DNA from 2 places in the Robertmurraya sp. FSL W8-0741 genome. Region 1 is predicted to be linked to the other one. Evidence: riboswitches for the same ligand, from Rfam matches in the RefSeq annotation. Region 1 holds a riboswitch; the other holds the start of a gene.

The links. A riboswitch is a leader RNA that binds a small molecule or an ion and turns the genes downstream of it on or off. The one in region 1 is predicted to bind S-adenosylmethionine.
Region 2: linked by a shared signal. The riboswitch ahead of NST02_RS06305 (methionine ABC transporter ATP-binding protein) and the one ahead of NST02_RS12375 (methionine biosynthesis PLP-dependent protein) in region 1 are both predicted to bind S-adenosylmethionine.

The regions. Positions count from the first base shown of each region.
Region 1 is NZ_JBBOQG010000001.1:2,552,855-2,569,179, reverse strand. Features, by position in the region: gene NST02_RS12440 (cysteine hydrolase family protein) at 1-364, opposite strand, end outside; gene NST02_RS12435 (biotin transporter BioY) at 531-1,109, shown strand; gene NST02_RS12430 (hypothetical protein) at 1,264-1,554, shown strand; gene yidC (membrane protein insertase YidC) at 1,576-2,349, shown strand; gene NST02_RS12420 (fluoride efflux transporter FluC) at 2,378-2,731, opposite strand; gene crcB (fluoride efflux transporter CrcB) at 2,731-3,108, opposite strand; gene NST02_RS12410 (DUF6501 family protein) at 3,573-3,782, opposite strand; gene NST02_RS12405 (hypothetical protein) at 3,940-4,131, opposite strand; gene NST02_RS12400 (gamma-glutamylcyclotransferase) at 4,212-5,060, opposite strand; gene sda (sporulation histidine kinase inhibitor Sda) at 5,505-5,636, shown strand; gene odhB (2-oxoglutarate dehydrogenase complex dihydrolipoyllysine-residue succinyltransferase) at 5,717-6,934, opposite strand; gene NST02_RS12385 (2-oxoglutarate dehydrogenase E1 component) at 6,952-9,777, opposite strand; gene NST02_RS12380 (H-type small acid-soluble spore protein) at 10,077-10,259, shown strand; SAM riboswitch class I at 10,474-10,586, shown strand; gene NST02_RS12375 (methionine biosynthesis PLP-dependent protein) at 10,848-11,960, shown strand; gene metC (cystathionine beta-lyase) at 11,957-13,129, shown strand; gene NST02_RS12365 (bifunctional homocysteine S-methyltransferase/methylenetetrahydrofolate reductase) at 13,145-15,010, shown strand; gene metH (methionine synthase) at 14,988-16,325, shown strand, end outside.
Region 2 is NZ_JBBOQG010000001.1:1,303,278-1,319,602, reverse strand. Features, by position in the region: gene NST02_RS06365 (ABC transporter permease) at 1-1,753, opposite strand, end outside; gene NST02_RS06360 (ABC transporter ATP-binding protein) at 1,746-2,429, opposite strand; gene NST02_RS06355 (N-acetylmuramoyl-L-alanine amidase) at 2,811-4,208, opposite strand; gene NST02_RS06350 (DUF3969 family protein) at 4,637-4,981, opposite strand; gene sufB (Fe-S cluster assembly protein SufB) at 5,320-6,717, opposite strand; gene sufU (Fe-S cluster assembly sulfur transfer protein SufU) at 6,778-7,215, opposite strand; gene NST02_RS06335 (cysteine desulfurase) at 7,202-8,431, opposite strand; gene sufD (Fe-S cluster assembly protein SufD) at 8,431-9,741, opposite strand; gene sufC (Fe-S cluster assembly ATPase SufC) at 9,759-10,544, opposite strand; gene NST02_RS06320 (hypothetical protein) at 11,326-11,511, opposite strand; gene NST02_RS06315 (MetQ/NlpA family ABC transporter substrate-binding protein) at 12,084-12,950, opposite strand; gene NST02_RS06310 (methionine ABC transporter permease) at 12,963-13,631, opposite strand; gene NST02_RS06305 (methionine ABC transporter ATP-binding protein) at 13,621-14,649, opposite strand; SAM riboswitch class I at 14,862-14,965, opposite strand; gene NST02_RS06300 (SCP2 sterol-binding domain-containing protein) at 15,096-15,452, opposite strand; gene NST02_RS06295 (MFS transporter) at 15,636-16,325, opposite strand, start outside.

The DNA.
Region 1 (16,325 bases):
TAATTGCTCTTTCTCTTAATTTAATTTCAAGATCAGTTCCCGCAAAGGCGCTATATCTAGTCTTATCCATCCAATAAACACTTTCAAGCTCTTTGTTATCATGATAGAGTTTTTCTAAACTTCCGAACAAATCACGACCACTTGTACCTTCAATATTATGTGGCGGGAATAGCTTCGTTTCTGGATGATAACGGTCATCTCTTTTATGTAAATCGATAGCAAAAACAACCAATTCACCTTGGTTAATAAAATTCTCTGTTATTTTTGTAATTTCTCCTTCTATTTTCTCGCCGGGCTCTCCACAAGGTAAAGCTCCAGTGACAAAGTCAACAGTATAATCGATATTTATTAACGCTTTTTTCAAAGCTTTCCCTCCCCAATCATGTTTTGTAAATCATTTTAACGTATTTAAGAAGTTTTCACAATCATTCCTGACTAACGATAATTGGATTGACAAATATTTCTGTAAACCTTATAGTCTATATGTAAACCAAAATTAAAAAAAAGTTAACATTTGAAAGGAGCATATGATGAATAAGGAACAAATCAAATTAAGATCGATGATTTTAACTGCTCTTTTTGCAGCAATCATTGGAATTATGGCACAGTTAACCATTCCGCTCCCACTTGTTCCCATTACTGGACAAACATTAGCAATTGGGCTGGCCGCAACTATTTTAGGTTCAAAATATGGAACTTTATCGGTTCTCTTGTATTTAGTAATTGGTTCTGCAGGAGTACCTGTTTTTGCTGAGTTCTCAGCAGGAATTTCAAAACTTATCGGACCGACAGGGGGATTTTTAGTTGGATTTCTTCCTGCCACTTTTATCATGGGCATATATTTAGAAAAGCTAGGCTTTACTTTTAAACATGCACTTATCGCTAATATAATCGGGATGCTCATCACCTTATTTTTTGGGACAATATGGTTAAAGATTTCAGCAGCTTTATCTTGGACTGCTGCTTTTACCAGTGGCTTTATACCGTTTTTGTTAGTTGGAATGATCAAAGCTGGACTTGCTTCATGGCTCGGCGTTCTTATTAGAAAACGATTGATTCAAGCGAAACTGCTTTTTACAGCAAAAACGGATATACAGCGCTCTCTTTAACGATTGAGCAGATTAACATTAAAGAGGAATAAACGCATGACCAAAATAAAGCATGAAACCTTTTCTAAAGTAAATCGTATAAATAGTTAAGTTGCATTTACATCTTTCACCTCTTATACTGAAAGATGGTGCTTCCAATTATCGAGGTGAACTTATGCTAGAATCCTTGTTTGATTTTATTAGCCTTTCGGCACTTTATACGATGTATGCCGGCTTATTCCTTATATTGCTCGATCTAATATGGATCTGGAATATCGAATATCAATTTATCGCTTCCCATCAACTAGATAATGAACGTGGATTGCTTCCTGTTGGCACCCATTTTTTCAATGCAAATCCATCCTTTCATTATATCTTGATTTGGGTTATGAGATATATTAGAAAAAAAACAGGAGCCCCAGATGAGGACGACAGTCATGCTATTTCATTATTCATAGCAGACTAGTACTCATACTGGAGGTACAGAATGAAATATAAATTAAAAATATTGATTGTATTATTGTTTACGGTTATTTTTTTATCAGCTTGTTCTGCCCAGAACGGAAATAATGTAGGTTTCTTTCACACTTTTGTTGTGTTGCCTTTTGAAAATTTAATTCATACTACGGCCAATTTATTTGGAGGAAATTTCGGTTTATCGATTATTTTTATCACATTGATTATTCGCCTTATCCTTATGCCAATGATGCTTAAACAAACAAAAAAACAGCGGTCCATGAAAATAAAAATGGATGCGATGAAACCAGAGCTTGATGCCATTCAAACAAAGCTAAAGAAAACAAAAGACGTGGCTGAACAGCAAAAGCTTCAGCAGGAAATGTTTGCTCTATATAAAAAACATAATGTTAATCCATTATCGATAGGATGCTTGCCGCTCTTGATTCAAATGCCTATTTTGATCGGATTCTATTATGCAATAAGAGGTTCTGCTGAAATAGCCAGCCATTCTTTCTTATGGTTCAGCCTTGGACAACCGGACATTTGGCTAACAGCGATTGCTGGTATTGTTTACTATTTGCAGTTTAAAGTTTCCTTAGCAAATATGCCGAAAGAACAGCAAAAGCAAATGAAAATAATGGGATTACTTTCACCTGTCATGATCGTTTTTGTTTCATTAAATGCTCCTGCTGCTCTTCCTCTTTATTGGGCGATTGGTGGAAGCTTTCTAATTGTTCAAACATTAATAGCTAAATATTTATATAAAAAAGAGGAATCGATTGCTGTCACAAATCAACAATAAATTAAGAGGGTGTCTTTCAGACACCCTCTTAATTTATTGCCAGGAAATAGCCATAAAAAGCCAACAGCACACCAATTAGGTACGTAATTCCTAAATAAAAAACTCCTGTAAAGATGTGTTTTCCATTTAACAATTGAATGGCCTCTACATTCATTGTTGAAAAGGTGGTAAAGGCCCCCAAAAAACCAACACCAAATAATGAATATATATGTTCAGAAACTCCTGCAAATAAGTATCCAAGAAAAAATGAGCCGATTAGATTGACAATTAAGGTTGCTAGTGGCAGCTTCGTCAGCTTTAGCCTTTTTACAACATTTCCAATCCAAAATCTACTTATCGCACCGAAGAAGCCACCAACAGCAACAAATCCCCATCCGATCATTAAGAATCCACCTGCTTTTGTCCAATTTTTAACCCTGCGTATGCAAAAAAGAGACCACCAATCATACTAATCGTGACGTATAAGAGCAGAGCCATGATTGCATCATTTTCCCATAAAAATAAAACATCTACACTTAACGTCGATAAAGTAGTAAAAGAACCAATCATTCCTGTTCCAATTCCAGTAGCTAACGAAGGATTCGTCTGATAAAGTATATGGGATGTGAACCACCCTAAAAGGAAGGCTCCTAACAAATTTACTGCGACGGTACCGTATGGAAAAGCATTTCCAAAAAAATAGAGCGTTATGAATGAAACGAAATATCGCAATAAACTTCCAACCGCCCCGCCAATTCCGACATATAGATAAGCCTTCAAAATATCCACCTCTATGTTGAAAATAAAAACATCACATTTCCATAACGCAATTATTCATTCTAAATTATCATAATATATTTTAACATCTTCTAGACAATCTGTTTTCTCAATTTCAACATCTGTGAGATCTGCATAAACAGTCCTACTTGCGTTCACTTCATCTGGTTCATAGACAATGTATAAATCCATATTTCCCCGTAGTTCTTATATATTGAATCAAATTATTAAAACCATACTACTGATTTTGTGCTCATTTCATGTGAAACCATGGTTTCAACGTCTTTCAGCATGGCGGAAAGGTCCTCCGATTCCATGAAATGATCGGAGAGAACATGAGCAAAAAGTCAACAAAAAACTGCGATTTTTTATAAAAGCGCAGTTTTTTATGTGCAATTTAATGGGCATTTTATTTGTTATTTTTATTGGTCCCAGAAGGATATCGGCTTCCATATAAAATAACAACCTTACTTATGAATCTCCTCAAAATAATCCTTATAAAATCCGCCAACTTTTCCACTATTGTCGACAATAAAGTAAAATTCCTCTGTTTCATTTTTAACTTCATAAGATTGGCCGACTGTTAACGCACGACTCACAATATACTTTTCAGCATTTGTATGAATACACTTAACCATTTTGATTGTTTCCGAATTATTCCAAGTTAGATGTCTCATTCTATACTCCTTCATTGTTTATTCCTACATTATTATAGAAATATACTTTGAGTGGTGCAACTCTTTTTGATAATGAAGATACTTTTCTCAAAACAAATGCTCAATAGAAAAACAAACAGAGAAAAGAACACTGTGCTCAATTCACACAAAAACACCCTTAATGAGTAAGCTTTTTTCGTATTTTCATGATTTTACCTTCATCAAAAGTGAAAAATTCGCCTGTAAGGACATTTTTTAATGTTACATATGTTTTTTCGCAAATTGTATCTAGTCTAATGAATTCAAGAAATTGATAACATTTATTTTCGTAGACCACTTCATAATAGCGATTCTCAATAAATGTATTCATAAAGAGCACCTTCTTTCTGAGATGGTGTTACTCCTTTTTACCACCCTTATGCTTGCATGAAACATTTTTCTCAGAAAAAATTACAATTTACATCCGAGTCTGACAAGTTCTTCCTCCAATTTCTGATAATATCCTGGACTCACTCTCCCTTTAGAGCCGCGAAGAATTTCTTTTGCATAGTGAAGTGGCGGAGCCGACTCTGGTTGTTTCTTATATACATGAAAAGTTAAAACATCCGGAATCAGTGTTTCACTCATTTTCACATCAACAAATGTTGGCCGATACCACCCCAAATTAAAGCCTTCCCTATCAAAAAGATAGTATAATCCTTGAAAAGGAATATCATATAAAATCCCTTCCGTCACACCACCATCTTCAATAATATCAGCCCGTCCTCCATCATTTGCGCTAAATAAATATTTCATAGAATAGCCTTCCAGTTTACAAGCTCCTGCCACTTTTTCAAAAAGGTGAGCGACTTGTGCTTTCTCAAACCTTTCGACGTCCATACAAGATCCATAAGCAAAGTAATAAATGGAAGCTGGTTTTTTGTTTAACAGTTGATATAATTTCCAATCTCCATGTGGGATCAGTTCTTTACCTAAACCTTCCTTTTTCTCTATGTAGACAAGGCCGGAATATTCTCCATTATCCGTAAAGATTTGTGCTTCCACTCGCTCATATAAATTATCCTCCCTGTCAGCCTTATACTCTTCAAGATCATCCAATTTCGATAAAATCGCTTGATCGATTTCATATAATTCTCCATATACCTTCCCTTGTTCGGAGCGTTTCATCGCTGGGTAACCATATCCAGTATCAAATAGCTCTCCATATATCCACGCTTGTTGGGCAATAAGCACAGCGCTTTTTAATAGCGCATGATTTCCTTCATGCTTCCTTAATGTGCCGTATACAAAAACCTTCATCTCAACGACCTCCTACAACTTCAAGACTTTTCTGACATCTCTATTTTAACTGAAGAGATTCCGCTTGTCTTTCATAGCTATAGCAAATCCATTAATTCCAGAACAACTCTATCAAGCTTTGGATAAGATTTCGTCCCTGCTCTTTCTTTAAGATTGAATACCTATATGAAGTCTGTCTAAGTTCAATCACTTTTATTTTCGCCAGCTCTGTCCGGATATAATAATCATAATTCATTTCTCCATCCTCCCTTATACATCCATCATATCTTTACATTACTTCCGCTACATTGGGAGTAAGAACGAACAGAGCTACATCTAAAGGTTGAAAAAATTTCAGTCTACATTATTTTTCGAAAATTTCGCGAAATGTCTTTTCAAAGCAGCAAAGATCCTTTACAATGAATAAACATAGATTTACAATCCTTTTACCTGGAGGTATGCACAATGAAGATTATGAGTAATGAATTGTTAATCGTCTCGTATCGCGATGCATTGAAGTCGGAAAAGGATAAGGAATGGGCAAAAATTTTGAAAGATGAAATTAGAAAACGTGGACTAAAGCCTTTTAAGGATTAAGAATGATAATGTATAATATTTTGGAAACAAAAAACAGCCACCGTGCACATTTTGCAACGGTGGCTGTTTTTGAATAATGCCTATTCAAAAATTAATGATTCAGGATCCTCGATAAGTTCTTTAATTCGCTTTAAAAATGTAACCGCCTCTTTGCCATCGACGATTCGATGGTCATAAGAAAGGGCGATATACATCATCGGACGATTCTCCATCCTTTCCTCATCTATGGCAACTGGACGAAGTTTAACCGAATGCATGCCTAAAATTCCAACCTGTGGTCCATTTAAGATTGGTGTGGAGAGCAAAGAACCGAACACTCCACCATTTGTAATCGTAAAGGTACCACCTTGCAGATCGGTAAGGGCAAGTTTGTTTTGACGAGCCTTATCAGCAAGCGCTAAAATGTCTTTCTCAATTTCCGCAAAACTTTTTCGGTCTGCGTCGCGCACGACCGGTACAACAAGTCCTTCCGGAGCGGAGACAGCAATTCCAATATCATAAAACTTTTTCAGAACAATTTCATCACCTTGTATTTCAGCGTTCAATAGCGGTGATTTCTTTAATGCGGCAACGACTGCTTTTGTAAAAAATGACATAAAACCAAGCTTTACATCATTTTCTTCCAAAAATTTATCTTTCCGGCGCTTGCGTAAATTTAATACATTTGTCATATCAACTTCGTTAAAAGTAGTCAGCATAGCCGCTGTATGCTGTACTTCCACTAAGCGATTAGCGATCGTTTGTCTTCTGCGGGACATGCGAATTCGTTCCACTGGCTTATCATCGCTCACTATCTCTTGCCTTGCTGCAGGCACCGGTGCTGGTGTAGCAGCCCTCGGTTGTTCATGTTGAAATCCTTGAACATCTTGAGCACGTACTCGTCCTAACGGATCAACTGTTGGAACTTGACTTAAATCAATGCCTTTTTCTCTTGCTAGTTTCCGTGCCGATGGGGATGCGATTGGGCGTTCCTTCTTTTCTTCTTTTAATGCTGAATTTGGCTGCTCTTGTATATTTTCTTCAACGTGCGTTTCTTGAACAGAGACAGGAGCTGGTTCCTTTCCCTCCTCTGAAACGATAGCAATCACTTCTCCGACATTAACAGTATCCCCTTCATTATATTTCATTTCAGTCAAGATCCCACTGTAGTCAGAGATGATTTCAACATTGACCTTATCAGTTTCTAATTCAACTAAATAGTCGCCTTTTTCAATTTTGTCGCCCACTTTTTTTAGCCATCCAGCTACAGTTCCTTCTGTAATTGATTCTGCTAACTCTGGAATTCGAATTTCCGCCACCTTAATTTCCTCCTTCTTCAAAAACGGGTGATTACTTTATCAATAATACATGCTTGCTCCATCTTATGAACATCAGGATCTCCCTCAGCCGGACTTGAACGGCGACGTCGCCCAACATAGTGCACTTCAATATTGCTTGCCGCTATTTCTTTAATACGGGGTTCAACAAATGTCCACGCTCCCATATTTTTCGGTTCTTCTTGGACCCAAACAATTTCCTTTAAATTAGGAAATTTATCCAAAATCATTTTCAGACTTTCCATTGGAAAAGGATAAATTTCTTCCACACTGACCACATGGAGCCATTCCGTATTTTCTACAGTATCTAGCTGTTCAAGAAGATTGATAATCATTTTCCCTGTTCCCAAAACTACGCGCTCGATCTTATCAGCCTTTGGCCCAGTCGCTTTATGCTCGATAATTGAATGGAATTCTCCTTTACTCAGGGCACTTGGATGCGATGCTACTCTAGGGTTTCGCAGCAAGCTTTTTGGCGTCATGATGACAAGAGGGCGTACCTCCTCTTTATTTAAAATTGCAGCCTGCCTTCTTAAAATATGAAAGTATTGTGCGGCAGACGTTAGGTTAGCAACTGTCCAGTTATTTTCCGCTGCCAGCGTTAAAAATCTTTCCATACGGGCACTAGAATGCTCTGGTCCTTGGCCCTCGTATCCATGAGGAAGAAGGATAACGAGTCCCGATTTTTCACCCCACTTCGCCCTTCCTGATGAAATAAATTGGTCAAAAATAACTTGTGCGGCATTAGAAAAATCGCCAAATTGCGCTTCCCATATAACTAATGTTTCAGGCGCAAAAACATTGTATCCGTATTCAAAACCTAGCACGGAACCTTCTGATAACGGACTGTTATAGACACTAAAAGAAGCCTTCGCATCTGATAAGCGGTGCAATGGAGAAAATTTTTCCCCTGTATTCTGATCATATAAAACGATATTTCGATGAGCAAATGTACCGCGCTCTGAATCCTGACCTGAAAGGCGCACAGGAGTTCCATCAGCGATTATGGAGGCAAAAGCAAGCGTCTCGGCTAAGCCCCAATCGACTTTTCCATTATTTTTAAATGCATCTAGGCGTCTCTTTAAAATTCTATTTAATTTGCTGAATACTTGAAATCCTGCCGGCCATTGTAAAAGCTCTTCATTCATTTTCTGTAGCTTTTCAAGAGGAACCCCTGTTTTCATCCTAGAAATTCCTTTCTCCACAGTTTCAGGTGGTTTAGGATCTCCTTCTTTTTCCTCTTTTTCCGGCACTTTTTCATATGCTTCCTGAAGTCTAGTAGTTACTTCACTTTCGAGCTGTTTAAGCTCGCCTTGTGTAAGAATACCTTCCTGAAGTAATTTTTGTGCGTATAGATTCTTCACAGTTGGGTGTTTTTGAATAAGTTGGTACATTAACGGATTTGTCGTCATCGGTTCATCCATTTCATTATGGCCAAACCTGCGATAGCCGACGAGATCAATTAGAACATCCTTTTTAAACGTTTCACGATATTCACAGGCAAATTGTGCTGCGGCCAATACCGCTTCTGGATAATCAGCATTAACATGTAAAATCGGCATTTCATAGCCTTTAGCTAAATCACTCGAATACCTCGTGGAACGAGAATCCGTTCTCTCAGTAGTGAAACCAATCAAGTTATTGGCAATGACATGAATCGTACCACCCGTACGATATCCTTTTAAGCGGCTTAAATTTAACGTTTCAGCTACAATTCCTTGTCCAGGAAATGCGGCATCACCATGGACAAGAATAGCCAATGCCGAGCTTAAATCTTCTTTCGGATACCCCTTGTCTGTACGATTATCTTGGGCAGCACGGGTAAATCCTTCCACTACAGCTCCAACAAATTCAAGATGGCTCGGATTATTCGCCAATGTAATTCTCGCTTTGCGCTGATTCATTTCAGGTAATTCACGATTAAGACCAAGATGATATTTTACATCTCCTGTCCACCCAAAATTAATTCCAATCGAGCCTTCTGAAGGCACTAATTCTTTATTTGGTGCATGCTGAAACTCTGCAAAAATCATTTCATACGGCTTTCCTAAATTATGAGCAAGAACGTTCAAACGCCCCCTATGAGCCATTCCAATATTAATTGTTGACGCACCGTTCTCAACCGTTTCCAAAATAATTTCATCGATTAAAGGAACTAATGAATCCAGGCCCTCTATAGAAAAGCGTTTTTGGCCAACGAAGGTTTTATGGATAAATTTTTCAAACTCCTCGACCTCTGTTAAGCGTTTCAGCACTTTTTTCTTTTTATCAGCAGTTAATGATGGAAGCAGACTCCCACTTTCAATTTTGTTGCGAATCCACATTTTCTCTTGATTATTATTAACATGTCGGATTTCAAAAGCAATTTTTCCGGTGTATACCTTTTTCAAGTACTCAATTGCATCATAACCATTTTTTAGATGGTGTGGAATATCCGTTGAGATAAAATGAGCTGGTATTTCCTCTAGATCTTGTTTCGTTAGTCCGTAATACTCCATTTCGATTAATTCTTTATCAGGTTCTTGATTTTTCAAGGGGTAAATATCAGCTGCTAAATGGCCATAGCCTCTTACTTTGTCAGCGAGATTGGCTGCTGCTAATATTTTTTCAATCGGTGTGCTAACTTGAATTACATTAGATTCGGAATGTGCAATCTCATTCTTTTCCAATGTAGGTGGTCCATTTTCTGCGAAGTATGCTTTTATCTCTTCGTCCACTGAATCAGGATTTTCTAAATAGGCTTCATACATCTCTATGACATATCCTAAATTCGGTCCGTGAAATCCTTGCCATACTGGTCCTTGACCATCTGATGGCTTCCTCATGTGAAATACCTCCAAAATCTTTTAAGAAATTGATCACTTTATCCTCTATCTCCTCCATTGATAAACTCAAATGTTAGAATAATATTATTTTTCAGAGGATATAACGTTTTCAAGGCTATTCTAACACGTTCATGTAAGAACTACAAAGGTTTTAACTGTGCAAACAGTAAAAACTTTTGCTAGGCAATTACCTATTGTAATAAAATTTTAACACCCGTTTAAATTATTACATCATTGGATAAATTTCCTCATCAATAGGCAAATTATGAATGAATATAAATCAAGGAGATGAACGATGCGTGAATATTGGTCGTGCAAAGGAAATAGCAGAAAGTGCTGAAGTTCATAACGTCACATATGAAGGGTTTCCAGTGATCATCCAACATGTTGATGAACAAACAAAAACAGCGAGAATTTATTCGAAGCAAAATCCTGAATATGAACAGACTGTCCCAATCTTAAACTTAATTGAAGAGGAATAAAATCAGGCTGCCCGCAAACGCTCGCTTTCTTCGTTGCTCGTCTTGTCCGGTGCTCATTACCTATTATGGTAACTCCGCTCCTCCCAAGGCTTCGCGCCTCGAAATCAAACGTTTTAACTGATTTTTTTTATTTTTGACTTTGTCTACACTCTGAAATAATTTCTCATTGACTTTATTGGTTTATTGTAGTAAATTTTAGAAAATTGAATTTAATTTCTTATCAAGAGAGGTTGAGGGTCTGGCCCTATGAAACCTCAGCAACCTGCAAGTATTTATTGCAAGGTGCTAATTCCTGCAAGTTTTGTAAATAAACTTGGAAGATAAGAAGAATGGCTCATATCCGTTATGAAAAGTCTTCTTCTTATAGAAGACTTTTTTTGTTTGGCTTTGTTATATGCCGGAGTTGATTTTCAGCTCATTTTCTCTCTCATAAGACCTTTCAATAGAAATAAAAGGGCGTGCGAATCAAAGTTTCACAAGAAATAAGCCAAAATCGCTTTATCAACAATTCTGTTTAACAAAGTCTTTGTTTAAGATGCATACAGACATATTACAAGCAAATTTTATGAACTTAAGGAGTGTTATCTTATGTATGAACTCGAAACAAAATTGGCGCAAATCGGAAATCGCAGTGAAAAAACAACAGGTACAGTAAATCCTCCTATTTATCTTTCTACCGCCTATCGTCATGAAGGAATTGGTCAATCAAGCGGCTACGATTATATCCGAACTGGAAATCCAACAAGACAAATTTTAGAACAGACGATAGCCGAGCTTGAAGAAGGTGATGGCGGGTTCGCCTGTAGTTCTGGAATGGCGGCTATTTTGACAGTACTTTCTCTCTTTCAATCAGGAGACGAATGGATTGTCGCAAAGGATTTATATGGCGGTACATACCGTATTCTTGAGGAGAACTTTAAGAAATGGGGCCTTAAAGCAACATATGTGAATACGAGCGATGTTGCCAATATACAGGAATATATTACCGAAAAAACAAAAGCTATCTTTATTGAGACACCTACAAATCCCCTTATGGAACAAACCGATATCAAGGCAGTTTCAAAAATAGCAAAAGAAAACAAACTTTTAGTAATTGTCGACAATACGTTTTACACTCCTTATATTCAAAAACCGATTAGAGATGGTGCTGATATCGTCATCCATAGTGCCACCAAATATTTAGGCGGACACAATGATGTTTTGGCCGGATTGATTGTCGCGAAAGGAAAAGAACTTTGCGAGTCTCTAGCTTTCTATCATAATGGCAATGGCTCAGTTCTAAGCCCTTTCGATTCATGGCTGTTAATGCGGGGAATGAAGACGCTAGCCCTAAGAATGGAAAAACATGAGCAAAATGCAAAAGAGCTTGTCCGCTTTCTGTTAGAACATGACGCCGTAACAAATGTCCTTTACCCAGGACGAGGAGGAATGGTTTCATTTCGAATTCAACATGAAGCATGGGTGAATCCTTTCTTGCAAAACTTGCAATTAATCACATTTGCTGAAAGCTTAGGTGGAACTGAAAGTTTTATCACCTATCCTGCTACACAGACCCATGCAGATATTCCCGAAAAGATTCGATTTGAAACAGGGGTAGATAATTGTTTACTGCGCTTCTCAGTCGGATTAGAGCATAGCAATGATTTAAAAAATGATTTACAGCAAGCATTCATAAAAGCCAAACAGGAGGTAGTACGATGAACGAAGACTGTTGTTACTCTTTTGAAACGAAGTTGCTTCACAATAACTCAAAATTTGATCTTACAACTGGAGCTGTCAGCGTCCCCATTCAGCATGCCTCAACCTTCCATCAATCAAGCTTTGACACTTACGGAAAGTATGATTACGGTCGAAGCTTGAATCCTACACGGGAAGCTCTCGAGGAGCAATTAGCTCATTTAGAGGGTGGTACTCGTGGGTTTGCATTTGCTTCTGGAATGGCTGCCATTTCAACCGCCTTTCTCCTCCTATCCAAAGGTGACCATGTCGTCATGACGGAGGATGTATACGGCGGAACCTATCGCATGGTAACAGAGGTTCTCTCACGCTTTGGCATTGAGTATACATTTGTCGATATGACTGATCTCGATGCCGTCACGAAGGCTGTTCAAGCAAATACGAAAGTATTTTATGTCGAAACTCCTTCAAATCCAACGTTAAAAGTTACAGACATTAAAGCAATCAGTCTGATCGCCAAAAAACATGGGGCATATACATTTGTCGATAATACTTTCCTAACTCCTGCCTTACAAAGGCCTTTGCAATTAGGGGCGGATGTCGTCCTCCACAGTGCTACAAAATTTTTATCCGGTCACAGTGATGTGGTTGCAGGTGTCGCTGTTGTAAGAGATGAAGAATTGGCAAATCGACTTGCTTTTTTACAAAATTCCTTCGGGGCTGTACTCGGCGTTCAGGACTGTTGGTTAGTAATGCGCGGTCTTAAGACATTATCAGTTCGATTACAGCAATCGGTCAAAACAGCTACTAAATTGGCACACTTTTTCCGCCAGCACGATTCAGTAAAGAATGTTTATTATCCTGGTTTAAAAGAGCATCCCCAATATGAATTGCAAAAAAAGCAAGCTTTAAACGCGGGGGCTGTTTTATCTTTTGAACTTGAATCAGAAGAACTGACTAAAAAATTCGTTGAAAATGTTAGAATTCCCGTTTTTGCAGTTAGCCTGGGAGCAGTGGAATCAATCCTTTCATACCCCGCGAAGATGTCGCATGGAGCGATGCCAAAAGCAGAACGAGAAAAAAGGGGAATCAGCAATAGTTTACTAAGATTGTCTGTTGGTTTAGAACATGCGGACGATTTAATTAATGATTTTACTACGGCATTAACCTATGCCTATTCACCAATTAAATAAAAAAGGAGTAAGAATATGAGTTTCCTAGAAAAACTAAAAAGTGAAATTCTCATTGCAGATGGTGCTATGGGGACCCTTCTATACTCCTATGGGACAGATAGCTGCTTCGAAGAATTAAACCTTTCACACCCAGATGAAATCACAAAAATCCATCAAGCTTATATTGAAGCTGGTTCAGATATTATCCAAACAAATACGTATGCAGCCAATTTTTTAAAACTTCAAAGATATGGTTTAGAAGACTCTGTTAAGGAAATAAATAGCGCTGCAGTAAGAATTGCCAAAGAAGTGGCGCAAAAAGATGTTTATGTCCTTGGCACAATGGGTGGAAACCGTGGTGTAAATCCAAAGGCGCTCTCCCTTGAGGAAATTAAGCGCAGCTTTCGAGAACAACTTTATTGTCTGCTGCTAGAGGATGTAGATGGAATCCTGCTTGAGACCTTTTACGATCTTGAAGAGATTGAAACAGTATTAACCATTGCTAGAAAAGAAACAGCCCTCCCAATCATTGCACAGGTTTCCGTTCAAGAACCAGGCGTCATGCAAAATCAAACAGCTATTAACGATGCCTTTGCGAAACTCGAAGGATTAGGTGCAGATGTTGTTGGTTTAAATTGCCGAATTGGCCCTCATCATATGATTAAAAGTTTAGAAGAAGTGCAGATTCCTAGCAAAGCTTTTCTATCTGCATTTCCAAATGCTAGTCTTCCAACTTATACAGATGGCAAATTCCATTATGAAGGCGATGCAGACTACTTCAAAAGTTCAGCAAAAGCTTTTCAGGAACAAGGGGTGCGATTGCTTGGAGGATGCTGTGGTACAACACCTGCGCATATACGTGCTTTTGCAGAGGAATTGAAGGGTGCTACTCCGGTAACCGAAAAAATCATTAAACAAAAAAAGCAATCCTCCACTGAGATCGTGCAAACAGCCGTTCGAAATGAGGTGCCTCTGCAAACGATCGTCAAAGAAAGAGCATCGGTTATCGTTGAGTTAGATCCGCCGCGCAAACTCAACACGGAAAAATTTTTTCAAGGGGCAAAAGAATTAAAAGCTGCAGGCATTGACGCCATTACACTGGCAGATAACTCCCTTGCCTCACCTCGAATTGAAAATTCTGCTCTTGCATACTTAACAAAAACAAAGGTTGGCATGCGTCCTTTAGTGCATATCACCTGTCGTGATCGAAATATTATTGGTTTGCAATCCCATTTAATGGGACTTCACACACTAGGACTGCATGATGTACTTGCTGTGACCGGCGATCCAGCACGAGTTGGCGATTTCCCTGGTGCCTCTTCCGTTTACGATGTCTCTTCATTTGAATTAATACAAATGATTAAACAATTTAACGACGGTTTATCAAGTTCAGGGAAAGATTTGGGACAAAAGGGAGCCTTTTCTGTTGCTGCAGCATTCAATCCAAATGTTCGTTCACTGGAAAAAGCAGTAGAACGGATGGAAAAGAAAATCCAATATGGTGCTGACTATTTTATTACTCAGCCGATCTATTCAGAAGAAAAATTAATCGAGGTTTATCAAGCAACTAAACATTTAGACACCCCTATTTATATAGGGTTGATGCCATTAACAAGTAGCAGAAATGCTGAATTTCTTCACAATGAAGTACCCGGAATCAAAATTTCGCAAAATATTCGTGATACAATGGCATCATTAGCGAATAATCCGGTAGAAGCAGCTCGTGAAGGTGTTGCAATCACGAAAGATTTAATCAATGCAGCGACAGAATTATTTAATGGGATTTATTTAATCACACCTTTTTTACGTTATGAACTGACTGTTGAGCTTGCTCGCTATACTAACGAAAGTAGCAACAGGATATCGAGGAGGAAGCAAAATGTCAAAAGCATTACTCAATAAGCAATTAACGAAAAAAATTCTCATCATGGACGGAGCAATGGGAACCATGCTGCAACAGGCTTCATTGACGGCAAACGATTTTGGTGGTGAAGAGTTTGAAGGCTGCAATGAAATTTTGAATATTACCCGTCCTGATGTTATTGAATCGATTCACCTTCAGTATTTACAAGCAGGTGCAGATATTATTGAAACGAATACATTTGGAGCTACTGAAATTGTACTAGACGAGTATGAGCTTGGACATAAAGCTTATGAACTAAACAGACAAGCTGCACTCATCGCCAAAAAAGCAGCCGACAAAATAGCGACCCCCGATTGGCCAAGGTTTGTCGCAGGTTCAATGGGACCGACAACTAAAACACTATCAGTTACTGGCGGAACATCATTTGAAAAACTGCAAAAATCATATGAAGAGCAAGCGCTCGGCCTCATCGATGGCAATGTGGATATTCTTTTACTTGAAACAAGCCAAGATCTTCTAAACGTAAAGGCTGGCTTTCTAGGCATCCAAGAAGCATTTAAGAAGCGGCATATTGAGTTACCGCTCATTCTGTCTGGGACAATCGAGCCGATGGGGACAACTCTGGCAGGACAGTCAATCGAAGCATTTTACATCTCTGTTGAACATATGAACCCCCTCGCTGTTGGACTCAATTGTGCAACCGGACCTGAATTTATGCAAGATCATATCCGCTCACTTGCACAGCTATCCACTGCAGCAGTAAGCTGTTATCCTAATGCTGGTCTACCTGATGAAAATGGCAATTATCATGAAACACCAGCGTCGCTTGCCAAAAAACTAGGCGGATTTGCGGCAGAAGGTTGGTTAAATATAGTCGGGGGCTGCTGTGGCACAACACCTGAACATATTAAGGCAATTGCTGAAGAAATGACGCGTCATGAACCTAGGAGGCCAGCCCGCACGGACTATCATATGGTATCAGGGATTGAACCCTTTATTTATGACGATCCTACCCTCCGTCCTATTATGGTTGGGGAAAGGACAAATGTCATCGGCTCGCGGAAATTTAAACGCCTTATTTCTGAAGGAAAATTTGAGGAAGCTGCTGAAATCGCACGAGCACAAGTTAAAGGTGGGGCCCATGTGATCGACATTTGCTTAGCGGATCCGGATCGTAATGAGCTTGAGGATATGGAAAACTTTTTAAAAGAAGTAACAAAAAAAATTAAGGCACCGCTTGTCATTGATTCAACAGATGATAAAGTCATTGAAAAAGCCCTTGCCTATTCCCAAGGTAAAGCAATAATCAACTCCATTAACTTAGAAGATGGCGAGGAGCGCTTTGAATCGGTC
Region 2 (16,325 bases), 1.2 Mb from region 1:
TTTTGAATGCCCTTAAATCTATTTGCTGATGATGGGTCTTGTTATAAGATTCGACATAATCGTCACCAACGGCAATCAGTCTCGTTCCATAATCCTCAAGACTTTCTACATGTGAGAGAAATTCTTTATATGATGTAAATTGTTCCTGTCCCTTAAAATACGGATCATGATAATATACTCCTTTTAAAATGGGCGTTAACAGCACATCATCATACACAACACCTGAACGTACAGATGTAATGATCTCCATCTCTGAAATCTCGTCCATTTTGGATAGCTTTGCTAAAAAATGATCATCAAATACCTCTTTATCCACTGCTGTACTTTGATAGACAAAGTCATCAGGGTAGTAAGTATCAAGATAGTTTTCCACTTTCAAACTATCCAGAAAGCCGTTTACGCTAAGCAAAGTGAGAATTCCCAGTGTTAAAGAGGCAAATACAAGAAATGCCCTTTTCTTCACTCGAAAAACATTATGAAGTGCCATGCGATGAAGTTTGCTACCTTTTGTAGAACTTCTATTTTTTTTCTTGCTCACAACACCTGTATACCGCAACGCCTCTATTGGTGAAACACTTCCAGCCATTTTTGCAGGTTTACGACAACTAAGAAAGATTGTGAAAAAAGCAAACAAGGCTGTTCCAACAAAAATAATCGGATGAAAAGAAAGATCATTTGGCATCGCACTGTACATGCTGTCATCCTGAAATATTTTCATCGCCATTGGCACAACACCAAAAGAAGTTATAAAGCTTAAAGCTAACCCTAACGGAATGGCGACAAATGATAGACGGTATACTTGATTACGTACAACCTTTCTAATTTGTTTTGGCGAAGCACCAATAACTTTTAACATTCCATAAAAGCGAATATCCTTTGCAACAGATATGTAGACCACATTGTAAATAAGCAAATAGCCACTTAATACAATAAAAAGGGAGATTGAACATATTACTGCTATTGCGGTCATTGTAATATTTGAGCTTTCTTCACTTGTATCAAAAGCTCTATAAAGCTCTTGTCCAGGTTTTAACGCTATATCTTTTTCTATTTTTGAATAAGCCTCTTCCTTCTGTGCTCCTATTTTTGTTGAAATCGATAAGATCCCATTCTCCTCCAACGTAAAGCCGCTGTTTTTTATATATTGTTGAGAGACAAGAGCTATCCCTACTCCACCATTTCCATAGTCTTTGTAATTTGTAAACCAGCCAGAAAGTCGAAAACTCTCTGACATTTCACCATTTTGGGTAACATAGGAAAGAGGAATTGTCATATCCAATTTAGGATTCTCTATTCCGAGCAGGCTCAATGCTTCTACAGATAACATCATTTCATTTTTCCGAACAGGAAAGTCTCCGTTTATATGACTAATGGCAGGAGTATACATACTTTCCCACTGACTTTCATCATAGAAAATCATAGGAATCGCAACATTTGCGTTATCTTCTTTATACTGCTCAATTGTCCCAGCTTTCACTTGAATTCCAGCCGCTTCTATATAGTCAAGCTGTTTAATTTTATAATATTGTTCCTCTGTAGGATGATCGAGAAAGATAGAAGCCGTTGTTCCAGCCGCTCTTATTGTCATGGTGGAATAATTCTTCGCAAAGCTTATGCCAATACTAAATACAGTAGCAATCATATAAGTAGTTAAAATGATTGCCATAACAGCAAACATGTTTCTTGTTCGGTTTTTTTGAATGGAGCGTTTGGAAAGACGTTTAATTGCTGTTTGATTATTATTTTTATGCATGCTCCTTCGTCTCCTTGGCAACTTTTCCGTCTTCAATTCGAATCATTCGCTCTGCCATTTGGGCAATTTCTTCATCATGCGTGATCATCACTGTCGTTTGGTGATAGCGCCGACTTATCGTTTGCATCAGCAATAATACATCAAGACTCGTTTTACTATCCAAATTACCAGTAGGCTCATCGGCAAGAATAATTGCCGGTTTAGCTGCTAAAGCTCTTGCAATCGCCACCCTTTGTTGCTGTCCTCCAGAAAGATTATTTGGCATTGCGGTCAACTTATTTTCAAGACCTAGAGTCTCGATAATTTCATTAATAAAGCGTTTATCTGGGTTCGCACCATCAAGCTCGATAGGCAAAACAATATTTTCATATACATTGAGAATTGGAACCAAATTATAATTTTGAAAGACAAATCCAATGTTACGTCGGCGAAAAATGGTTAGTTCCTCATCTTTCATTGTATAAATGTCCCTGTTCCTGAACATAACATGACCAGAAGTAGGACGATCAAGACCGCCCAACATATTTAATAATGTCGACTTCCCACTTCCAGACGTTCCGATGATTGCCACAAATTCCCCTTCGTCTATGCTGATAGAAACTCCATCAAGGGCCCGAACTTCGCTATCTCCTTCTCCGTAAATCTTTCTGAGCTTATTGGTTGCTAAAATACTCATTTCTACTCTCCTCCAATTTCTATCACCACTTGTTAAAAGTAAGTATAGCAATCACTTCTTACGATTTCGTGACGAAAATTCTTACATTATCGTGAAGTTGAGGAACATAACTTATTAGTGAAAAAGGAGAGAAATACTTTACTGATCATCGCCATACAAACGATAAAAAAACCTAAGGGGTTGCACTTAGCTTTTTTATCACTGGCCCATGAAGTTTATTAAGCCTCGACTACTTAGGACAGGCGTAGATACACTATCAAAAGCCTTATACGCAACTACAAAGTCTATAATTTCCTAAAAAAATCAAAAAGGCATGGTCCGGTACATTACCGAGCCATGCCTAACCTCAAGTTGATTTTTCCTGTTCCTGTTTTCATTCAATCATTTTATACTATAATAAGAAGTTACATTAAAACCTTTTTCTTTATAGAAATCCAAAATCCCGTAGAAAATCGCCTCTGCTGCTTTTTGCCGCCATTCTGGTGATTTTAATTTTTCAACATCTTTTTCATTATCAATAAAACCCATTTCTACTAAAACAGCAGGCATATTATTTTCACGAATAACATGGAAATTTCCTTTCTTAACGTCTCTGTTTCTCAAATTCCATGCAGCCAGCAATCGGTTTTGAATCTTAGTTGCCAATAGCTTACTATCAGCTACGTAAGGATTAGTAGCAGCCGAATAATAATAGGTTTCAGTGCCATTGGCAGCACCATTAAACTTATTTGCGTGTATACTCACAAAGATATTCCCTTTTGCCGCCTTTGCAATTTCTACACGTTTGGCTAATGTAGGATATACATCGGTTTCCCGCGTCATCGTGAGTTTGAAAGGAGTCTTATCTAATAAGGCTTTTACCTTCAAACTTGTGTCTAAAACTACATCTTTTTCTTTAAGCCCAAAACCTGAAGCACCTGGGTCATGTCCGCCGTGTCCAGGATCAATCACGATCATTTGTGAGGCTACTGATTGACCATTATTCTCTCCTGGCTTAGGTGTATCCGTACCACTTAAATAACTGCTATTAACGAAACCTTCTAACTTGGAAGAACGAATATACATCCATTCTCCTACAATATAAGAACCTTGCACCTTTGTTCCTTTTGGAATACTACCAACAGCTCCATAAGCGGTTGATGGACCTGTTCGCACATTCAAAGAACTAGCTGTTACTTCCGTTTCTATATTAAAGCTTACTTGTGGCGATATCCTCAGTTTATAGTTGATTGACCGAGCTAAGAAAACGGCAAAATCAGCACGTTTTATGTTATATGTATAACCAAAATCAGTCTGTGTAATTCCTTGTGCTATTCCTCTCTTCATTAATGCTTCAGCAGCACTGGCAGTATTCGTTGCATTGTAATGAAAAGCTCTACTTATAAGTAACGCCATTTCTCCTCTTGTAACTGGATTGTTCGGTTTAAAGCTACCATCTACGTATCCAGAAATAATTTTTGCGTCAACTGCAGATTGAATATATCCCGATGCAAAGGACTGACTGCCAACGTCATGAAAACGTGTATTTCTTTTTGTACCATCTAGTCCAACGGCTCTTCCAATCATGGTTGCTGCTTCTGCTCTTGTAACCGTTTTATCCGGTAAAAAATGGCCGTTACCGTTACCTGAGACAATTCCTCCTTCCGCCAAATAATTGATTGATACCAGAGCACGGTGTGTTGAACCTACATCCTTAAAAGGCTGCGCTGCCTGGATATTACTAACCGTCAATGGCAAAATAACAAAAACTAGCAAAATAACGAAAACTGTTTTTCTCAAGCTCTACCCTTCCTTCTTGACATTCTACCATGTGTTAATCATTTTGAGTCATTCATTTGGATAATTGGAAACATGCAAAAAATGTCTATATTTTTGATTCAATTCTCATATCGACAAATAAGTGAAAAATTTTAACTGCTTTAATTATTGATGTCGATTGCGGAGGTTTTTGTGGGAGTTTTGGATATGATTGCGAGGATTTGATGATTCATTGCGAGAATTTTGAGGACTATTGCAAGTGTGTAAACTAAATTTCCTCTATATTTTATTCTATGAAACATTTAACAATGGGCGATGGTCATGAATCAACTATTTAGTTCACGACCACCTGAAGAAACGTGTGAAAAAATATCTAGAATAACTACACACGTTACTTGACAAGCCCAAAGACTTTTTTACTGGCTTCCTCAAAAGTAAGAGAAACCGTATTATTTAGTATTGCAAATTATCTTATTCTCAATTTTGTATACGCTTTGTTTTGCTAATATTTTAATACTTTTATCTTTAATTTCTTTTAAACTTTCAGATAACTTATCAGGTATCAAACTTTGCACATCTTCCAATTCAGTACCCAAATGAATAATGTCTATTATTTCTTTTGAGATTCCCTTAGAATCAACTAAATCTATTGTATAAGGACTAAATAATAATTTTTCAGCTTCATCAATAGTTACTAGTTCACTTTCTAAACCGTCTACTACACCTATAATATACAAAATCAATAGTTTTTCCAATTCATGTTTATTTGTCGCATTAATTAGTAATTGATACATAATTTACCATTTGGCACTCCATCCACTTTTTACTTTAACATCATAGACTAAACCTAATTTACTTTGAAAATAATGGATTGAAACCTTTTTGCCATTTTTATCATAACCATATGAATATATTTACAAATCAATACTGAGTTATTTACTTAATTGGCTGTAATCACCAATTCATAAGTTGCTCAATTATGCACAACAATAGTAAGTCATTATCTAAGAAAATAGCTAAGGACTTCTGCACTGTAGATGCTATTCAGTAAAAGTTAAAGAAATTAAGTACTGAGATTCAATACAGCGCAAACAAAAAGAAAAACCCTTGATAAACAAGGGTTAATCGTTCATTATCCGATAGAACCTTCCATCTCAAATTTGATTAAACGGTTCATTTCAACAGCATATTCCATTGGAAGTTCTTTCGTAAATGGTTCAATGAAGCCCATTACGATCATTTCAGTTGCTTCTTCCTCAGAAATACCACGACTCATGAGGTAGAATAACTGCTCTTCAGAAACCTTTGATACCTTCGCTTCATGCTCTAATGAAATGTTATCATTTAAGATTTCGTTGTACGGAATGGTATCTGAAGTAGATTTGTTGTCAAGGATTAACGTATCACACTCAATATTAGAGCGTGCACCGTCAGCCTTACGTCCAAAATGGACAATTCCGCGATACGTTACTTTACCGCCTTGTTTTGAAATGGATTTTGATACGATCGTTGAAGATGTATTTGGTGCTAAGTGCATCATTTTAGCACCAGCATCTTGGTGCTGACCTTTACCTGCAATCGCGATAGATAAAGTCATTCCACGAGCACCTTCACCTTTCAAAATAACAGCCGGATATTTCATTGTGAGTTTAGAACCAATGTTTCCATCAATCCATTCCATCGTTGCGTTTTCTTCACATACGGCACGCTTTGTAACCAAGTTGTAAACGTTGTTTGCCCAGTTTTGGATTGTTGTGTAACGGCAATAAGCGTCTTTTTTAATGATGATTTCAACAACAGCACTATGGAGTGAGTTGGTTGTATAAACAGGAGCCGTACACCCTTCTACATAATGAACATGTGCCCCTTCATCAACGATAATCAATGTACGCTCAAATTGTCCCATATTTTCAGAGTTAATACGGAAATAAGCTTGTAACGGAGTTTCCACTTTTACTCCCTTTGGTACATAAATGAATGAACCACCAGACCAAACCGCCGAATTTAATGCAGCAAATTTATTGTCTGTTGGTGGGATTACTTTCGCCCAATGCTCACGGAAAATATCTTCATTTTCTTTTAAAGCAGAGTCAGTATCTTTGAAGACAATTCCTAGCGCTTCAAGATCTTCTTGCATATTGTGGTAAACAACCTCTGACTCATACTGTGCTGAAACCCCAGCCAAATACTTTTGCTCTGCTTCAGGAATACCAAGCTTATCAAACGTTTGCTTAATTTCTTCAGGTACCTCATCCCAAGAGCGTTCTGTTTTTTCCGATGGTTTTACGTAGTACGTAATCTCATCAAAGTTTAAAGAATTTAAATCTCCACCCCATTGAGGCATTGGCATGCTGTAAAAGTGGTCTAGAGATTTTAAACGGAAATCGAGCATCCATTGAGGCTCTTCCTTCATTTTTGAAATTTCTTCAACAATCTCACGTGTAAGACCACGTTTTGATCGGAAGATGGAGACATCTTTGTCGGCAAAGCCGTATTTATAATCACCGATCTCAGGCGCTTTTTTAGCCATCGAAAGTCTTCCTCCTTTTATAAAGTGGAAAGGACCAAATTGCGCCCTTTCACACTTCCTTTATTGTTCATCTTCCTTGAGTCCTTTTTCCATCGCCTTCCAAGCCAATGTTGCACACTTGATTCGCGCTGGAAATTTAGCCACTCCTTGAAGTGCTTCGATATCGCCTAAATCGATATCTTCATCATATTCATTCCCTAACATCATATCCGAAAAAATCTTTGAGAGCTTTAAGGCATCCTCAATCGATTTCCCTCTTATAGCCTGTGTCATCATCGAAGCAGATGACATCGAAATCGAACAGCCCTCTCCTTCAAACTTTGCATCAATCACTTTGTCATCATTAACCTTTAAAGTTAATTGGATGCGATCGCCACATGTAGGGTTATTCATGTTAATTGTTAAGCTATCATCCTCTAAGACACCTTTATTACGAGGATTTTTATAATGATCCATAATGACTTGTCGGTAGAGTTGATCAAGATTAGAAGACATCAGAAAAATACTCCTTTGTTTTGATAAGCCCCGCAACAAGCTTATCAATATCTTCTTCTGTGTTATACAGATAGAAGCTGGCACGGGCAGTTGCTGATGCTTTAAGCCATTTCATCAGTGGTTGCGCACAATGATGGCCTGCGCGAACAGCAATCCCTTCCGCATCTAAAACGGTAGCTACATCGTGCGGATGCACATCTGCAATATTAAAGGTTACAAGACCTGCACGCTTATTCGGGTCTAACGGTCCGTAAATTGTCATTCCTTCTACTGCAGACATTTTTTCTAAAGCATAGGCTGCCAAGCGATGCTCGTGGGCTTGAATATTCTCCAATCCAATCTCTGTTAGAAAATCAATCGCAGCGCCTAAGCCAATCGCTCCAGCAATAATCGGTGTTCCTCCTTCAAACTTCCAAGGAAGCTCCTTCCAGGTAGAGTCATACAGGTCAACGAAATCGATCATTTCCCCACCGAATTCGATTGGCTCCATATTTTCTAATAAATGCTTCTTCCCATAAAGTACCCCAATTCCAGTCGGACCACACATTTTATGAGCTGAGAAACCTAAGAAATCGCAATCTAAATCTTGAACATCTATTTTCATATGTGGTGCTGCTTGAGCACCATCGACTACCATAACTGCTCCATGTTCATGGGCAATTTTCGCAATCTCCTTAATCGGATTCATAACTCCCAAAACATTCGATACCATTGTGACAGAAACAATTTTCGTCTTGGAATTAACAATTTCTGATACATCCGCAAGTAAAATCGTTCCATCCTCTTGTAATGGCAAATATTTCAACGTAGCTCCTGTTGCTTTTGCAAGCTGTTGCCAAGGAATGATATTACTATGATGCTCCATGTACGTGATGACAATCTCATCCCCCGGCTGTACATTCGCTTTACCAAAGCTTGCTGCCACTGTATTTAACGCTGTTGTCGTTCCCCTAGTAAAAATAACTTCTTGAGTAGATTTAGCATTAATAAATTTTCTGACCTTTTCCCTTGCACCTTCATACCCATCTGTTGCTCTCGTTCCTAATGTATGCACACCACGATGAACATTCGAATTATATTCGCAATAATAGGTTTCAAGTGCCTCCATGACCTGAACAGGTTTTTGGGAAGTAGCTGCACTGTCTAAGTAAACAAGGGGGTTCCCATTGACTTCCTGGTTGAGAATCGGAAAATATGAACGAACATCCGCGACATTCATTACTTTACTTTCCTTTCAATCACGGCACGAAGTTGATTTTTAACCCCTTCGATTGGTAATTCATTTACAACTGGTGCTAAAAATCCATGAATGATTAATCTTTCAGCTTCCATCTTAGAGATTCCACGGCTCATTAAGTAATAAAGCTGAAGAGGATCAACACGGCCAACTGATGCAGCATGTCCTGCTGTTACATCATCTTCGTCAATAAGTAGAATTGGGTTCGCATCCCCACGAGCCCCTTCACTTAACATGAGAACACGTGATTCTTGCTCTGCATTCGACTTTGTAGCACCATGCTCAATTTTACCGATTCCGTTAAAAATAGAGCTTGCTTTATCCTTCATAACGCCGTGCTTTAAAATATATCCTTCAGAATGTTTTCCAAAGTGAACAACTTTAGTTGTAAAGTTTTGAACCTGTTCCCCACGTCCAACAACAACCGTTTTTGTATCACCAAAGGAACCATCACCAATAAGATTTGTAACATTCTCAGAAATCGTGTTACCGTCATTCATTAAGCCAAGCGCCCACTCGATTCGAGCATCTCTTCCTGCAACACCACGACGATTTACGTACGTGGTTGTTCCTTTTGCTAATGTATCAACTGCTCCATACTGTACTTTAGCATTTGTTCCAGCAATCACTTCAGTCACAATATTGAAGATTCCTTCTGCTGAATCTACTGTTGAAATATAATTTTCAACATAAGTAATTGAGCTATTATCTTCTGCAACTACTAATACGTGGTTGAACATATTCGCTTCTTTTTCATCATGAATGAACACAGATTGAATGGGTGAAGTAAGTTCAACATTTTTCGGAACATATAAAAATGCTCCACCATTTAAGAACGCTGCATGAAGCGCGGTTAATTTATGTTCATCAACCTTGACTCCATCGTTCATGAAATACTGCTGTAAAAGGTCTCCATGCTCTCTAGCAGCAGTAAAGATATCAACAAAAATTACGCCTTTTTCTTGCAGTTCCTTCGATACAGAAAGAATGGAAGGACGATTATTTCGTTGAATGTATAAATTCTGATCTCCTGACTCAATGTCAACTAGTACTCGCACATCTTCTGGAAGATCATTTAATGAAGCGAAATCATCACTTTTCACAATATGTTTTTCAAATTGTGTAAAGTTCCATTTATCAATTTTTGTTTTATCAGGTCTAGGGAGAGGAAGTGCATCCACTTTCTCAAGTGCCTCTAGACGAAGAGTCGTTAACCAAGCTGGTTCTCCCATTTCCCGAGAGAAAGAGCTAACATACTCTTTATCAAATGGTAATTTTATTTCAGTAGTCATTGCGATCCTCCTAACACTTATGCTTCTTGCCCAACAGTTTCGTCTTCAATGCCAAGTTCTTTTTTGATCCAGTCATATCCCTCTGCTTCTAAACGCTGTGCAAGCTCAGGACCACCAGATTTAACAACGCGACCTTGCATCATTACATGGACATGGTCAGGAGTAATGTAGTTCAATAGACGTTGATAGTGAGTGATAATTAAGCAGCCAAAATCAGGGTTGCGCATTTCGTTGATTCCTTTTGAAACAACTTTTAATGCATCGATATCAAGACCTGAGTCAATTTCGTCAAGAATCGCGATTTTTGGCTCAATCATCATTAATTGGAGAATTTCATTGCGCTTTTTCTCCCCGCCAGAGAAGCCTTCGTTTAAATAACGCTGAGCCATATCTGGGTCCATTTCAAGGAATTCCATTTGTGAATCCATTTTGCGAATAAATTTCATTAACGAAATTTCATCGCCTTCTTCACGGCGAGCGTTAATAGCTGAACGCAAGAAGTCTGCATTTGTAACACCACTAATTTCACTTGGGTATTGCATTGCGAGGAAAAGACCAGCTTTAGCACGCTCATCTACTTCCATTTCTAATACATCTTCCCCATCTAATGTGATGCTGCCTTGAGTTACTTCATACTTTGGATGACCCATAATCGCAGATGATAAAGTAGATTTACCAGTCCCGTTTGGTCCCATGATTGCGTGGATTTCTCCACCCTTCACTTCAAGGTTTACTCCTTTTAATATCTCTTTACCCTCAATTGAAACATGAAGGTCTTTAATTGTTAAAGTAGATCCTGCCATAATAATACCTCCGTAATATAAAAAAAGATTTTATCCTCGCTGGCCAAGGCCAATCGTTGATTCTCATTTTATTCTCATTACAATCTTATAACAAATGAAAAGTGTTAGCAACTCTTTAGCAGTGTTAAAACATAGCAAAATATATCATAAAAATTTTTATCTAGTTCCCACATAGACACAGCACAGTCTCCATAATAAGGATTTATGTTTAACGGTTGTTATAAAATTTGTTCAATATATTTTTTTCCGTAACCTTCCCATGTATGTATTGATGTTCTAAGTGAGAATGAACATCATTTTTAATTAGGTTAGAAAGGGAATATTTGTTTTAATTTGTGCAAACGATTTAGGCATATTTGCGACACCTTTATTGAGGCTGCTGTCTGGCAATTCGGACTAATTTGTATTGTATAATGGCCGCGAATAGTATGTGGGACAGAGCTGTCTTCTTTTTGACGTTCTTTGTCCTCATGAACCCTCTATGAGGACACACTTGGCCCTTTTTTCTGTTCTTTGTCTGCATGAACTCCTAATCAGGAATATCCTCCTCTCATGCACAGCGTTTATCTTCATGGCAGGACTTTTGAATCATCCGGAAACCATTTCGCCGGGATGCTTAACCTTATTTTGCTTCCAATAAGCTCAAGATAAGCTGCTTGTCCATATGACAGTTCGGCAAAACCAATGCATATGACAAAAACCAGTGTAGCTAAAACACTGGTTTTTTGTTTTTCTTCCTTATTATATTATATACTTGCTTCAAATCGTGCTGAGCTATAAATTACCTTAATTGATTTCTAGTTAAATCTGCTACAAGACGCTGACTTTGAATGTATTCCTGTTCACGCCGTCTTTCAACCCGCATTCTCACTTCATGCTTTCGGCAATAGGTAGCATAGCAAACATTGTGGGCTCCGTGCATCGCTTTTTCCATTTCACTCGTATAATTCATCTGAAGTACCATCATTTTGGTTTCGCCCCCTTTTTCAGGGAGATATGAAAATAACTAATAATATCCTTCCTTTCGTGTTTTGTCACATAAGGCAAGCGATTTACTACGTGTTTAATGTTAGCACCACTCAGGTTATAACTCAAAATGGAAATTCAAGCATATTTCCCTTTGAATAGCAATATTCAGGAATAAGCGTCGAAACTTGTTAACTTTTCTTACAATTCAACCAGTATCCTTTAAAATAAATGATATCTTCACACCATTCTAATTGTAGACTTTACTCACCACATCAATGATAAAAACAACATAGTTTTGCAGGCTTGCTTGCTCAACATAGGATGATGATCGCTCAATCCCCAAAAATCAACAGCTGGAGATTTTCGGAACATCGAAAACAGTTTGTTCCTAGGATTCATACTCACTTCCGCACAAACAATTAAGTTGCAAAAATCCAATTACCAATATTTTTTAGATTTTACTGCATACGCTAAGCGTAGATGCACCCATTAAATAGTTATCCACAATAAATAAGCTTAGTAGACGACATTGAAAAACCAGCTCCAAAAATGGAACTGGTTTTCTCATGATTATTCAGACACTGGAACAACTGCACCTTCATATTGTTCTAAAATAAAGTTTTGGATCTCTTCTGAACGAAGTACTTCAACAAGCTTTTTAATCGCTTCTTTATTTTCATCTCCACTGCGAACAGCAATAACATTCACATATGGTGAATCACTTTCTTCAATTGCAATTGAATCTTCAAGTGGATTTAATCCAGCATCGATTGCATAGTTGGAATTTATAAGAACAGCGTCACCTTCATCGTTATTATAAATTTGTGGCAAAAGAGATGCTTCATATTCTGTATCAAATTGTAAGTTCTTCGGATTATCGACAATATCATCAATGGTTGCTGCTGTTTTTTCAATACCTTCTTTAAGAGTAATCAAGCCTTCTTTTTCAAGAAGTGATAAAATACGACCATGATCTGGGACAGAACTACTAATAATAATATGTGCTTCATCAGGTAAAGCATCTAAGCTATCATATTTCTTTGAATACACACCGATAGGTTCGATATGAATTCCACCTGCATTAACGAAATCATAGCCATGCTCTTCAATTTGCGCATTCAAATACGGAATATGTTGGAAGTAATTCGCATCTAAGTCCCCACCCGCTAATGCTTGGTTGGGAAGAACATAATCTTGGAACGTTTCGATTTGAAGTTCAATTCCTTCTTCCGCTAAAATTGGCTTCGCTTTTTCTAAAATTTCAGCATGTGGAACATTTGATGCTCCTACAACAAGGGTAGTCGTTTCTTCAGTTTCAGTTTCGGCCCCTTCTCCATCTGCATTGCCGCCATCTTCAGCATCATTATTCGTGCTTCCGCATGCAGCTAAAAATAAAATTAGTGCAAAAGATGCAAAAATAGCTAACCATTTTTTCATAGTAAACACTCCTTATCGTTTATCTAATTTATTTGTTATGACATCTCCAATAAATTGGATGACAAATACAATGATTAAAATAATAATCGTTGCCATTAACGTAACATCACTTCTTGAACGTTGGAATCCTTCCAAGTAAGCAAGGTTTCCGAGTCCACCAGCTCCGATAACTCCAGCCATTGCTGTATAGCCGACTAGAGCAATCGCAGTCACCGTAATACCGGAAACGAGCGCTGGCATTGATTCAGGCAGCAATACCTTCCAAATAATCGTGCTTGTTTTAGCCCCCATCGATCGAGCCGCCTCAATAACCCCTTTATCAATTTCCCTTAAGCCAATTTCAACCATTCTTGCGTAAAAGGGAGCAGCTCCAACAATTAATGCTGGCAAGGCAGCATTTTCCCCAATCATTGTACCAAGCAAGAATTTCGTAATGGGGATAAGGAGAACAATCAGAATAATAAAAGGAATCGATCTAAATACATTAACAAAAGCACTAATAATTTTATTCACAAATGCATTTTCCCAAATATTTCCCTTAGCTGTTAAAAAGAGTAATAAACCTAGTATAATGCCGATAATAAAGGTTGCAACTACCGAAATCCCTGTCATATAAAGCGTTTCTACTGTTGCTTCCCACATTTTATCCCATTTCACATTTGGAAAGAGCTCATTTATCATGTTTTATCACCTCTACTCCAACCTGCTGGGACGTAATAAAATCAATTGCTTTTGAAGTTTCTGAAGCCTCTCCGTCAATATGGATAAACAATGTACCATATGAGCCGTTTTGCGTTTGAGAAATCTTGCCTTGCAAAATATTAACGGTCACTTCGAAATTACGAATAAGATTTGTAATTAATGGCTGTTCTGCAGACTCACCAACAAACCCTAATTGGATTACCGTACCTTGAGGGTAACGTTCAAGTAAATGCTCAATCGTTTCTTTCGTTTCTTCTGGCTCTGTCACCTGCGAAACAAACCGCTTCGTAATTTTCTGCTGCGGGTTTTTGAATACTTCTAACACCTTCCCGGTCTCAACCACTTTCCCATCTTCCATAACAGCAACCCGATGACAAATCTTGCGAATCACATGCATTTCATGAGTAATGAGAACAATCGTTAAACCTAAACGTTTATTAATATCGACCAAGAGCTCTAAAATGGAATCTGTTGTTTGTGGATCGAGTGCAGAAGTCGCTTCGTCACAAAGCAGCACTTTAGGATTGTTCGCCAATGCACGTGCAATTCCCACCCTTTGCTTTTGACCACCACTTAGCTGTGAGGGATAAGCATCCTCTCGACCTTCAAGACCAACAAGCTTAATCAATTCATCCACTCTTTTAAGTCTGATATTCTTTGGAATACCGGCAATTTCCAATGGGAAAGCAATATTCTCGCGAACTGTTCTAGACCAAAGTAAATTAAAATGCTGGAAAATCATGCTGATTTCTTGGCGAGCCTTGCGCAGTTCTTGACCTTTAATTTGCGACACTTGTTTATCAGCAACAGTGACAGAGCCCGCCGTTGGAATTTCCAAACCGTTAAGCATTCTTATCAGTGTACTTTTTCCCGCACCGCTATAACCAATTACGCCAAAAATTTCACCTGCATTTATTTCCATGCTGACATCATCGACAGCTACAACTTTTCCTTTGAGAGAAGAGTACACTTTTTTCACATTTTGTATGGAAATCAAATATTATTCACCTACTTTTAAATCCTATTATTCTTATGAGATAACCAAGTTTTATAAACACTGGCAACTATGCCATTCATAGCTTTAGCTCACAAGCGTTTTTCATTCATAAGAACATGCTGTTCCAACATAGAAATAATTTTCGTCTCCAAACTACATAAAAATGCCTTCCTGCAGACAAGCAGAAAGGCATGCGTTATAAAATGTCCTTTCTCTCATCTATCAAAGCAATGCTTTGTGTGAATTGGCACCATTTCAATCACTTGACGGTTGCCGGGCTTCATCGGGCACATCCCTCCACCTCTCTTGATAAGAGCACACTATTAAATTCCATGTTGAATATGGGTGTTATCATAACATGTAATAACGAACATGTCAATGAAAATATTAAACACTCGAATGGATTCCCCAATCCTCTAAGAAGTGTTAACAGTTAAGTCAATTGATTATTTGAAAGCCTTTGGTCTCTTTTCGATATAGTTTGGAATTGCTAGACGAAATAAAGATTCTAATAATAAAGCGGTTCTCAAACTCCCCTGCCAATCTACTTCTTGGGCTGCAATTGCTTTTCTCAATTTCAAATTTCCCGTTATAATTGCTTCCATAACTTGTTTTTTACCCATTATAAAAACGTTAGCGGCATTCCTTTCGTCCTCATAAATCCGCAGCACTCCATCTTCAATTTGTAAAATCGCTTGTTCTTCATCAGCAATCAATTGAACAGATATTGTTTTATGTAATAAAGGGGTTAAGTGACTTCTTTCATTTACTTCATCAACCAATATACGAAGCAATTCCAGCAATGGTAGCCCTCCTATATGAAAATAATTTCATTTCTTTTACTTGAACTATTTCGATTCAAGAAGAAAAACCCCTTTAAAATTGATTCGACAAATACCAGCATACACCTCACATCAATATCAATTTAAGCGACTGTACTGAAAATACAACGTTTTTATGTAAAAATTTCCCGAGAAATATGTTGGTTATTGTGATTGAGCCGATTTTGCTGTCGAAGCACCAGCTGGACGATTTATGCTTTTAAAAACAGTAAGGAAATAAATAGAGCCAATTAAATAAAGAGACGCTGTGATCGTAAAGACTATTGCATACCCCCAATACGCTCCATACATGATCACAATTCCAGTTGAGACGGGTCCCATCACGGCCCATCCAAGATTGAAAACCATTTGATTTATCGAATTCGCTAAGCCTTTTACAGAATCATTAACCTTCGACATCATCAGCGACGTTTGAATCGGATTTCCCGCATTCATCAACGCCTGCCGAAACAGAAAACCAATTGCTGCTAATGTTAAATTTTCAGTGTATGCTGTAAGTAAAAGAAAAGGTAAAGATGATAATTGAAGAATAACAACTGCTTTTACCTCTCCAAACTTTTTAACCATCATTGGTCCTATGATCATCGCGACTGCTGTAGCAGCTTGGCCTAATGAAATAATTATCCCGATGATTGAGTTTGAAGCCATAAATCTATCTGCAAAATACAAGTTCAAATAAGGGATAACAAGCCCTGCTCCAATTCCTATAATTAATTGTGCTATCGCGAATAAGAGGATGATTTTGAACCCTTCTCGTTGCTGCTGTATTTTCTCCTTTAATGGCAGCTTTTTCTCTTTTTTGACCACTCGATTCTCTTGAAATTTCAATATTGG